2 regions of the Streptomyces sp. NPDC052236 genome follow, and region 2 is predicted to be linked to the other one. Evidence: riboswitches for the same ligand, from Rfam matches in the RefSeq annotation. Region 2 holds a riboswitch; the other holds the start of a gene.
What was found. Region 2 has a riboswitch for glycine ahead of gcvT (glycine cleavage system aminomethyltransferase GcvT). Riboswitches for the same ligand answer to the same signal wherever they lie in the genome.
Positions count from the first base shown of each region.

Region 1: another riboswitch for glycine. It lies ahead of gcvP (aminomethyl-transferring glycine dehydrogenase); the one in region 2 lies ahead of gcvT (glycine cleavage system aminomethyltransferase GcvT).

Region 1 is NZ_JBIUBL010000008.1:5,311-11,188, reverse strand. It holds gene ACIHCQ_RS15380 (DUF5999 family protein) at 245-451, shown strand; gene gcvP (aminomethyl-transferring glycine dehydrogenase) at 544-3,441, opposite strand; glycine riboswitch at 3,622-3,727, opposite strand; gene ACIHCQ_RS15370 (PRC-barrel domain-containing protein) at 3,851-4,234, shown strand; gene ACIHCQ_RS15365 (DNA polymerase IV) at 4,144-5,703, opposite strand; gene ACIHCQ_RS15360 (MerR family transcriptional regulator) at 5,790-5,878, opposite strand, start outside.
Region 2 is NZ_JBIUBL010000005.1:167,735-173,612, forward strand. It holds gene glyA (serine hydroxymethyltransferase) at 1-998, opposite strand, end outside; gene gcvH (glycine cleavage system protein GcvH) at 1,018-1,395, opposite strand; gene gcvT (glycine cleavage system aminomethyltransferase GcvT) at 1,507-2,652, opposite strand; glycine riboswitch at 2,827-2,922, opposite strand; gene ACIHCQ_RS11300 (AAA family ATPase) at 3,155-3,823, shown strand; gene ACIHCQ_RS11305 (enhanced serine sensitivity protein SseB) at 4,108-4,860, shown strand; gene ACIHCQ_RS11310 (enhanced serine sensitivity protein SseB C-terminal domain-containing protein) at 4,976-5,764, shown strand.

The sequences.
Region 1 (5,878 bases), on a different contig from region 2:
ACTCCCGCCCATCCGGACTAGCCCAGACAGGCCACGTCGAACCACCCGAAGAGACAGGGCAGTTGGACTGAACCGTCCGCGTGGGTGACACGTCCTTACCCAATAAGGAAGCGCTGCCGCGAAATCCCTGCGGATTGACGCCCGTAGGGCAACACTGGTACCGGACCGATAGATACGGGGGGCGGCCATGAGCACCTCAGCCAGCCGCAGGACAATCACTACGACGCAGCGAAAGAACCCATCCATGTGCCAGCACCAACCACCCTGCCCGACATCCGACTCAGCCGACCGGGAAGCCGCGCGCCTGATGGCGCACCACCCGGAGCAGGGCTGGAGCCTGCTGTGCAACGGCGTCCTGCTCTTCGAGGACACCGGCGAGCTGCTGCCGAACGGGCAGATCATCGCACCGCACCGCGCGCGGGACACCGGGCAGGTGATGACGGCCGCCTGAAGCGCCGTCGATAGAGGTACTCAGCAGTACGTATGACCAGGGGCCGGCCGGAGACTTCACTCCGCACCGGCCCCGACCCGTGAGTGCCGCCGTCAGTTGTCGTACTCGTCCAGCGGCGGGCAGGAGCAGACGAGGTTACGGTCACCGAACGCGCCGTCGATCCTGCGCACCGGCGGCCAGTACTTGTCCGAGGCGCTCACACCCGCCGGGAAGACCGCCTCGTCCCGGCTGTAGGCGTGCTCCCACTCCCCGCCCAGCGCCGCCGCCGTGTGCGGGGCATTGCGCAGCGGGTTGTCCTCGGCGGGCCACTCGCCGGACGCGACCTTCTCGATCTCGCCCCGGATCGCGATCATCGTCTCGCAGAAGCGGTCGATTTCGGTCAGGTCCTCGCTCTCGGTGGGCTCGATCATCAGCGTGCCGGCCACCGGGAAGGACATCGTCGGCGCGTGGAAGCCGTAGTCGATCAGACGCTTGGCGATGTCGTCGACGCTGACGCCGGTCGCCTTCGACAGCGGGCGCAGATCCACAATGCACTCGTGCGCGACCAGACCGGCCGGACCCGTGTAGAGCACCGGGTAGTGCGGCTCCAGGCGCTTGGCGATGTAGTTGGCCGCGAGCACGGCGACCTGCGTCGCGCGCTTGAGGCCCTCGCCGCCCATGAGCCGTATGTACGCCCAGGAGATCGGCAGAATGCCCGCGGAGCCCCAGGGGGCGGCCGAGATCGGGCCGATGCCCGTCCGCGGTCCGGCGGTCGGCTGGAGCGGGTGGTTGGGCAGGTACGGGGCCAGGTGCGCCCGCACGCCGACCGGACCGACGCCGGGGCCGCCGCCGCCGTGCGGGATGCAGAAGGTCTTGTGCAGATTGAGGTGCGAGACGTCGCCGCCGAACCTGCCGGGCTTGGCGAGACCCACCAGCGCGTTGAGGTTCGCCCCGTCGACGTACACCTGACCGCCGGCGTCGTGCACCTGCGCGCAGATGTCGGCGACGTGTTCCTCGAACACACCGTGCGTGGACGGGTAGGTGATCATCAGCACGGACAGCTCGTCGCGGTACTGCTCGATCTTGGCGCGCAGGTCCTCGACGTCGATCTCGCCGTCGTCCGCGGTCCTGACCACGACGACCTTCATGCCCGCCATGACGGCGCTGGCGGCATTGGTGCCGTGCGCGGAGGACGGGATGAGACAGATGGTGCGCTGGTCGTCGCCGTTGGCCCGGTGGTACGCCCGTACGGCGAGCAGGCCAGCGAACTCGCCCTGCGAACCGGCGTTGGGCTGGATGGAGACCGTGTCGTACCCCGTGACCTCGGCGAGGCGCTCCTCCAGCTCGCGGATGAGCGTGAGGTACCCGGCGGCCTGCTCGACCGGTGCGAAGGGGTGCATCGCCGCGAACTCCGGCCAGGTCACCGGCTCCATCTCGGTGGTCCCGTTCAGCTTCATGGTGCAGGAGCCGAGCGGGATCATGCCACGGTCCAGCGCGTAGTCCCGGTCGGCGAGCCTGCGCAGGTAGCGCAGCATCGCGGTCTCGGAACGGTGCTGGTGGAAGACGGGGTGGGTCAGGTAGTCGTCCGTACGCAGCAGGGCCTCGGGCAGCGCGTCCGCGGTGGCCTCGTCCAGCGCTTCGTCCAGCGCCTCGACATCCGCCTCGACGCCGAAGGCGTTCCAGACGGCGGACAGCCGGCCGCGCCCGGTGGTCTCGTCGCAGGCGACGGAGAGGTGGTCGGCGTCGATCAGGCGGAGGTTCACCCCGCCCTCGCGGGCGGCAGCGACGATCTCGGCGGCCCGGCCCGGGACCCGGACGGTCAGCGTGTCGAAGTACGAGCCGTGCACGATCTCCACACCGCCCGCCCGCAGCCCCGCCGCGAGCAGCGTCGCGTACCGGTGGGTGCGCTGCGCGATGCCGCGGAGGCCGTCGGGGCCGTGGTAGACGGCGTACATCGCCGCCATGACGGCGAGCAGCACCTGCGCGGTGCAGATATTGCTGGTGGCCTTCTCGCGGCGGATGTGCTGCTCACGCGTCTGGAGCGCGAGCCGGTACGCCCGGTTGCCGTCCACGTCGACCGAGACTCCGACGAGTCGGCCCGGCAGGGAGCGCGCGAAGGTGTCCCGTACCGCCATATAGCCCGCGTGCGGACCGCCGAAGCCCATCGGGACGCCGAAGCGCTGGGTGGTGCCCACCGCGATGTCGGCGCCCAGCTCACCGGGCGAGGTGAGCAGCGTCAGCGCCAGCAGATCGGCGGCGACGGTGACGATCGCGCCCAGCGCGTGCGCCTGCTCGATGACGGGCTTGAGGTCGCGTACGGCGCCGGAGGCCCCGGGGTACTGCAACAGCACGCCGAAGACCCCGCGCTCGGCGATCGAGGCCGGGATGCCCTCGCTGAGGTCGGCGGTGACGACCTCGACGCCGGTCGGCTCGGCACGGGTCTCGATCACCGCGAGCGTCTGCGGCAGGGCGTCGGCGTCGACCAGGAAGACGCCGTTCTTGACCTTGCCGACCCGGCGGGCGAGCGCCATGGCCTCGGCGGCTGCCGTCCCCTCGTCCAGCAGCGAGGCGCCGGAGGTGGGCAGGCCGGTGAGATCGGCCACCATCGTCTGGAAGTTCAGCAGCGCCTCCAGCCGGCCCTGCGAGATCTCCGGCTGATACGGCGTGTACGCGGTGTACCAGGCCGGGTTCTCCATGACGTTGCGCAGGATGACCGGCGGGGTGAACGTGCCGTAGTAGCCGAGGCCGATCATCGGCGCCAGCACCTGATTGCGGTCGGCGAGGGTGCGCAGCTCGGCGAGGACATCGGCCTCGGTGCGCGCATCCGGGAGGTTCAGCGCCTCGGCGCTCTTGATCACATCAGGCACCGCGGCGGCGGTCAGCTCGTCCAGCGAGCCGTAGCCCACCTGCGCGAGCATCTTGGCCTGGGCCTCGGCGTCGGGCCCGATGTGACGCCGTTCGAAGGGGGTGCCTCGCTCCAGCTGGGAGAGCGGTATGCGGTTGGCGGTCATGAGGAGGCCTCCTGGTCTGACACGACCTGCGAGGGGCACCACGGCGCGGATGCCCGGACGGCCTCCCCCTCTGTCATCTCAACCTGAGAGTTTCACCGGACCGCCGCCAATGCGCGATCCGGCTTTCACCGTCGGTGAGAGCGGATGCCGTCCGACGCCCGCCCTACTTTCCAGAGTGACCTCGTCCGTGCGGTACGGGGGCCTGAGAGTTTCCGGGGAGGATTTGCTCCTTCGGCGCCACCGGCACGTTCACACTTCTACCGGAGGGCTCTCCCGCACAGGGTCAGCAGCCATTTGCCAGCCTACCAGCGCGCTCCCGCGCCAATCGCTCCAGTGGCCGACACCCTAAATCTGCCCTTTTGTAGTATTTAGCTAGCATTTGGCTGGCTTGCGACCTTTTGGAGGGACCGTGCAGACCGACATCGATCCGCGCAGCCTGATCGGCCGCAAAGCGTTCGACCGCGACGGCGTCAAGATCGGGACCGTGGACGAGGTGTATCTGGACGATGCCACCGGGGCACCCGAATGGGCGGCTGTACGCACCGGCCTGTTCAGCCGGGACGCCTTCGTCCCCCTGGAGCCCAGCGAGCTGGTCGACGGTGGCCTCCGCATCCCGTACGAACGCGCGCTGATCAAGGACGCGCCGGACTTCGGCGTCGGCCGTCATCTCTCCCCGGAGCAGGAGCTGCAGCTCTACCACCACTACGGCCTCGAACTGCCCGAGCCGCCGAGTGCGCCCGCGCCCTCCTCCGGCGACGGGTCCCGCGGCCGGGTCTCCGGCGAGGAGGACTGACCCGGCTCCCCCTCATCCGCCGCCGGGGCCGGCCCCACCAGCCCCACCAGCCCCACCAGCGGCAGCGGGTCGGCGGGCTCCAGGTCCGGGTCGTCCACCCGGAAGGTGCGCACCCGCCCGGGGGGCGACCCCGGCTCCTCGAACCGCACGGTGACCCGCCCGACCCCGCTGCCCTGCACCCACCCCGGCCCGTACTCGGCATGCCGTACGTCGTGCCCGGCGGGCCACCGCCGCTCGCCGGGGACTATGGACGCGGCGGCCGTGGCCGGAGCCCTGCCCCCGGATGCCGCCTCACCGGCCTCACCGGCCTGCTCCGAGGTCTGCGTCTGCGTCTGCGTCTGCGTCTGCGTCTGCGGGGACTCGGGCAGGGCTTCGGCCTCCTCTGCTGCCTCCGCGGATGCCGCCTGGGCGAACAGATCCTCCTGGGTGTAGTCCGCGAGCCCGCTGACGCCCACCCCGAGCAGCCGCACCCCGCCTGTCGTGTCCACAGCCTCCAGCAGCCGCCTGGCGGCCTCCCGCACCACTCCGGGGTCGTCCGTCGGCCCGCGCAGCGTCTCCGAGCGCGTCAGCGTCGAGAAGTCGTACCGCCGCACCTTCAGCACGATGGTCCGCCCCGAGTGCCCCGACTCCCGCAGTCGCCGCACACACCGGTCGGCGAGCCGGTCCACCTCGGTCCGCACCCGCACCCGGTCGTGCAGATCGACGTCGAAGGTGTCCTCCACCGACACCGACTTCGTGTCCCGCTCGGACACCACCGGCCGGTCGTCGTTGCCCAGGGACATCCGGAACAGCGAGGCTCCGTGCGACCTGCCCAGCAGCCGTACGAGCTCATCCTCGCCCGCCGCCGCCAGGTCCGCGATCGTCGTCATACCGGCCCGCCGCAGATGCTCGCCGGTCGCCGGGCCCACACCGGGCAGCGTCCGCACCGGCATCGGCCCGAGCAGCTCGCGCTCCGTGCCGGGCGGTATGAGCACCAGACCGTCGGGTTTCGCCTGCTCGGAGGCGATTTTCGCCAGCATCTTGCAGCCCGCGAGACCGACGGACCCGGTGAGCCCGGTGACCGCGCGGATGTCCGCGCGCAGCCGCTCACCGGTCGCCCGCGCCGAGTCCGCGTCGTCGGCCGAGCCGCCCGCCTCCAGGTCCACGAACGCCTCGTCCAGGCTCAGCGGCTCCACCAGCGGCGAGAGCCGCCCCAGCAGCTCCATCACCTGCTCGCTGACCGTGCGGTAGAGGGAGAAGCGCGGGACGAGATACGCGGCGTTCGGCGCCAGCCGTCTGGCCTGCGCCATCGGCATCGCCGAGTGCACCCCGAACCGTCTGGCCTCGTACGACGCGGTCGCCACGACGCCGCGCGGCCCGAGCCCGCCCACCACCACCGGCTTTCCGCGCAGACTCGGCTTCGCCGCCTGCTCTGCGGCGGCGTAGAAGGCATCCATGTCCAGATGCAGAATGGTCGGCGCGGCTCTCACACCTTCGATGCTGCCCTACGCCACTGACAATGGGAGCTTTCGGACACCCGGTCTTCAGAGACCCATGGTCTTCAGACGGCTGGTCTTCAGACGGCCCGGTCGCGCCTGCGCCGGGCCAGCTCGTCGGTGGGGTTGTTCCCGATCAGGGTCTCGCCGGTGTCGACCCGCTCCCCGT
Region 2 (5,878 bases):
CCGTCCAGCTCGGAGTCGCGCAGGTCGACCAGGACCAGATGCACGTCCGTACCGCCGGACAGGACGGCGACGCCGTGCTCGGTCACATCGGCCTGGCACAGGCGCTCGGCGAGGATATGGGCGCCGTCCAGGGTGCGCTGCTGGCGCTCCTTGAACTCCTCGGACGCCGCGACCTTGAAGGAGACCGCCTTCGCCGCGATGACGTGCTCCAGCGGGCCGCCCTGCTGACCGGGGAAGACCGCGGAGTTGATCTTCTTGGCGAGCTCGGCCGTCGACAGGATCACACCGCCGCGCGGACCGCCGAGGGTCTTGTGGGTGGTCGTGGTGACCACATGGGCGTGCGGTACCGGGTTCGGGTGCAGGCCGGCGGCGACCAGGCCCGCGAAGTGGGCCATGTCGACCATCAGATACGCGCCGACCTCGTCCGCGACCCGCCGGAACGCGGCGAAGTCGAGCTGACGCGGGTACGCGGACCAGCCGGCCACGATCAGCTTCGGCCTGGACTCCTTGGCGAGCCGCTCGACCTCGGCCATGTCCACGCGGCCGGTGGCGTCGTCGACGTGGTACGCGACGACGTTGTACAGCTTGCCCGAGAAGTTGATCTTCATGCCGTGGGTCAGGTGCCCGCCGTGGGCGAGGTTCAGACCCATGATCGTGTCGCCGGGCTTGAGCAGCGCGAACATGGCGGCGGCGTTGGCCTGCGCGCCGGAGTGCGGCTGGACATTGGCGTGCTCGGCGCCGAAGAGCTCCTTGACGCGGTCGATGGCGATCTGCTCGACCACGTCGACGTGCTCGCAGCCGCCGTAGTAGCGGCGGCCCGGGTAGCCCTCGGCGTACTTGTTGGTGAGGACGGAGCCCTGGGCCTCCATGACCGCGACCGGAGCGAAGTTCTCCGAGGCGATCATTTCGAGGGTGGACTGCTGGCGGTGGAGCTCGGCGTCGACGGCGGCGGCGACGTCCGGGTCCAGCTCATGGAGAGGGGTGTTGAGAAGAGACATGGCCATACGTCCTTAAGCCTTAGGAGCCGGAGAACTCGGTGTAGGCGTCCGCGGAGAGCAGGTCCTTCGGCTCCTCCGCGACGCGCACCTTGAAGAGCCAGCCGCCCTCGAAGGGGGCGGAATTCACCAGCGACGGGTCGTCCACGACATCCTGGTTCGCGGCGACGACCTCACCGGTGACCGGCGAGTACAGCTCGCTGACCGACTTGGTCGACTCCAGCTCACCGCAGGTCTCGCCCGCGGTCACGGTGTCACCGACGGCCGGGAGCTGCACGAACACCACGTCGCCGAGCGCGTTCGCCGCGTGCTCCGTGATGCCGACCGTCGACACGCCGTTCTCGGCGGCCGACAGCCACTCGTGCTCCTTGCTGTAGCGCAGCTGCTGGGGATTGCTCATGGCGTGAATTCTCCTGTACGCGGGGGAGTGCTGAGGTACGTGACCGAGTGGCCTGGATGTGGCCTGGATTACTTCTGACTACTACCGATGACTGCTACCGACTGCTTCTGGCTACTTCTGGCGCTTGTAGAACGGCAGCGCGACGACCTCGTACGCCTCATGGGTGCCACGGATGTCGACGCAGACGTCCTGGGTGCCCGGGGCGGCGTGCGCCGCGTCGACGTACGCCATGGCGATCGGCCGGCCCAGGGTGGGGGAGGGCGCGCCGGAGGTGACCTCGCCGATGACCTCGCCGCCCGCGACCACGGCCATGCCCGCGCGGGGCACCCGGCGGCCCTCGGCGATCAGGCCGACCAGCTTGCGCGGCGGGCTGGTCGCGGCGCGCTCGGCGGCGGCGCTCAGGGCCTCGCGGCCCACGAAGTCACCGGCCTTCTCGAATTTCACGACGCGGCCGAGGCCCGCGTCGAAGGGGGTCAGCCCAGTGGTCAGCTCGTGCCCGTACAGCGGCATGCCCGCCTCCAGACGCAGCGTGTCCCGGCAGGACAGCCCGCAGGGGACCAGGCCGGCGGGGGCTCCCCCATGGCCTTCGGCATGGGAGGGACCCCCAGCCTCGGTCAGCGCCTGCCAGAGCTGCTGGGCGTACTGCGGCTCGACGAAGAGTTCGAAGCCGTCCTCGCCGGTGTAGCCCGTACGGGCGATCAGCGCGGGGACGCCGGCGACCGTGCCGGGCAGACCCGCGTAGTACTTCAGTCCGTCGAGGTCGGCGTCGGTCAGCGACTTGAGGATGCCGGGGGACTCGGGGCCCTGGATGGCGAGCAGGGCGTACGCGTCACGGTCGTCGCGGACCTCGGCGTCGAAGCCGTCGGCGCGGGCGGTGATCGCGTCGAGGACGGTCTGCGCGTTGGAGGCGTTGGCGACGACCATGTACTCGGTCTCGCCGAGGCGGTACACGATCAGGTCGTCGAGGATCCCGCCGTCCTCCTGGCAGATCATGGTGTAGCGGGCGCGGCCGACGCCGATCGTCGCGATGTTGCCGACCAGCGAGTAGTCCAGACAGGCGGCGGCCTCGGGCCCGGTGACGGTGATCTCGCCCATGTGGGAGAGGTCGAAGAGACCGGCACTGGTGCGGACGGCGTTGTGCTCGTCGCGCTCACTGGCGTAGCGCAGGGGCATGTCCCAGCCCGCGAAGTCGGTCATGGTCGCGCCGAGCGCACGGTGGACGGCGTCGAGTGCGGTCAGACGGGGGACGTTGCTCATGGATATGGCTCCCAGGGCATGGCTGGCCGACGAGGACAAGGCGAGGTCAGTCCTCCCCATCTGTCATCGGAACCTGAGAGGTTCATCGCGATCGTACGTACTGATGGGTACGGACGGTCGTGACTTGCACCGTGGGTGGGGCCGCTCGACAGCGGCCCGCTTTTCAGATCTGCCTCATCGCACGCGGTACTGGGCCTGAGAGATTCAAGGGAGGGACTTGCTCCTTCGGCGCCCGGCGCACTGTGGCCAGGACTCTCCCGCGTGGATTCAAGCGGCCGGTATGCAGTTGGCGCGCACATCATTGCACGCATCATGGGGAAGTGGGCGGGTGGGGCGGTCCGTCCCGGCCTGCCCTGAGGCCGGTCTCGACTTGGCCTCAGCTTGTCCTCAATTTGTCCTCGGCGTGTCCCGAGCCCGTCCGCAGCCGCAGAACTATGGTGGGGCATTACCATTTCTTTACACTTCATGGGCAAGGGTGGGTGATCCGACATGGGGGAGCGTGATGACGTTGCAGCCGTCCGAGGCCTACGTTGCGACCGCGGGGGTGCCCGCCCGGCCGGACATGCCGGTACGGGACCTGTGCGGGGCGTCCGTGCCCGTACTCAGAGACCTGAGGGGCCGCTCGGGGCGCACTCCGCACAGTCTGGTTTTCGCCACCGGTGATGTGGTGGTCGTCTCCGGTCTGCCCGGCAGCGGGAAGTCCACGCTGATCCGGCGGGCGGCGCGCGGACGCGGGATCGACTCACAGGACACGCGCGACCGGTGGGACGCGCGGATGCCGCGGTTGCTGCCGTACGCGGTGTACCGCCCGTTCGTACGGATCGCCCACTACGCGGGGCTGCGGCGGGCGCTGCGCTCCGGCGAGAGCGTCGTCGTGCACGACTGCGGCACGCAGGCGTGGGTACGGCGCTGGCTGGCCCGCGAGACCCGGCGCCGGGGGAGCGGGCTGCACCTGGTGCTGCTGGACGTCGCCCCCGAGGTGGCCCGGGCGGGCCAGCGGGAGCGGGGCCGGGGCGTCTCCGGATACGCCTTCGCGAGGCACCGGCGGGCGGTGGGCCGCCTGATCGGCGAGGCGGAGGAGGGGAGGCTGCCGGGGGGCTGCGTGTCGGCGGTGCTGCTGGACAGGGATGCGGCGGGGGTGCTGGGGCGGGTGGGGTTCGGGGAGGCGTAGCTCGCGCTTGCGGGGTGCGGTGCGGTGCGTGCGGGGTGTCGGGTGCGGGGTGCGCCTGCGGCGGGCCTGTTCCCCTACCCGCCCCTTCCCGTAACTGGGGGCTCCGCCCCCAGACCCCCGGTCCTCAATCGCCGGACGGGCTGGAAATCAAGCCTCGCCGGCGATTGAGGCGCGGGGTTCGGGGCGGGCCCCGGCAAGGGCCCGGGCGCAGCGGTCCCCGGGGCGGCGCTAGGGTCGGGCGGACCGTGGAACCCGGGGCAGAAGGACGTAGAAGGACACCGCACATGCACACCCACCCGCCCAACACCTGGCCGGCGAACGAGCTCGAAGAGACGCTCGCCGCCTCCCTCGGCAACCCCTCCGCCGGCGGCCGGCTCGTCGAAGTGCTCGGCCGCAGCCGCATCTGGGTGCCGCTCCCCAACGGCGGCGGGCCCGACAGCCCCGATCTCGATCTCCCCACCATGGAGATCGACGGCGCCGCCTACGTCCCCGTCTTCAGCTCCGAGGAGCAGTACCTGCTCTGCGTCGGCAGCCATATCTCCTTCACCGTCGCGCCCGCCCGCGACTTCGCCCGCGGACTCCCCCCGCAGCTCGGCATCGCCGTCAACCCCGGCGGCGCGGTCGGCGCCCCCCTGCCGCCGCCCGCCGTCGCCGAGCTGTGCCGGGTGGGCCGTACGCCGCTCGACGGACCGACCACCGGCGGCCGGGTGCGGCTCTTCGAGCCCGACTGGCAGGAGGAACCCGTCGACTTCCTCGCCGCCGCGGCCGGGGAGTTCGAGTCCTCCGGCGTGGTGGAGAGCGCCCGCCGGGCGCTCGCGTCCATCGAGGGCGACCCGCCGACCCTGTTCATCGGTGTTCAGCTCAACTCCTGGGAGGCGGAGGAGCGCAACGCCCCGATGGACGCGCTCGGCAGGGCGCTGCACCGGGTACAGGTGGGCTGGCCCGTCAACCTCGTACTGCTGGATGTCGCGCAGGATCCCGTCGGCGAGTGGATGCTGGAGCGCGTGCGGCCCTTTTATCAACGACAGCACGCATAGTCGTCAGGGCAGTCAAGGCCGTCAGGGCCGTCAAGGCGTCAAGTCGATGTGCCGACTCCTGAATTAAGCTGGTTTGCTGTGCTGGATGCTGGATCGACGAGGGGCGGAACCCAGAGTGAGTGCGTCAGGCACTGCGGCGGCCGGGCAGGTCGAGCACATGCTGCGCCAGGTGACTCCCGGACGCTATGACGCGTACGAGGCGCTGCTGCACGCGCTCGCCGAGCCGGCCAGTGGCCAGATCTGGATGCTCCTCTGGCATGGCCAGGCCGGGTCGCCGGACGCCCAGTACGGGAACATGGAGGTCGACGGCGTCAATTACGCGCCCTGCGTCACCTCCGCCCAGGAACTCGCCGTCTCCGGCTGGAACCGTGCGCACGAAGTGGCCGCGGGCCGTGACATCGCCCGCGCCCTGTTCCCGGACCACTGGGGGATCTGGCTGAACCCGCATGCCCCGGGCGGCGGCGTCGGCATCCCGTGGCTGGATCTGCGCCGTATCGCCACCGGTCTCGACCGGATGCCGGCGGGACCGCTGCGACTGTCCGAACCAGCCATCGAAATCCCGCACTTCTACGGCCTGCTCTCGCAGAACGCCCACCGCACCCCCGCGGTCCGCTCGTTGCGCCGCGCCTGGGTACAGCCCGCGCTCGGTGCGCCGTATCTCGCCATCGGGCTGGATCTGTACGACACGAGCCACGCGTCGGTCGACGCGGTACGCGCCATGATGCGGCAGTCGATCGGCGCGGTTCCGGACGGACTTCCGGTCTCCACCGTCGCGATGTCCGACGACTACGACCCGGTGGCGATGTGGCTGCGGGCCAACTCCCGCCCGTTCTACGACCGCGACGCCCACGGCGGCGCACCGGCGGGCGGTGGCTACGGCTACCCGCCGCCGCACGGCCGCTGAGGTGGCTTGAATACGCCCCTTGGTGTAGACCTTTCGAGGGTCTTTCGTCCGATACGTCACGGATGGCCATCCGCTGAGCCGTTGGTGACGTCCGTATAACGGAAACCCCTCAAC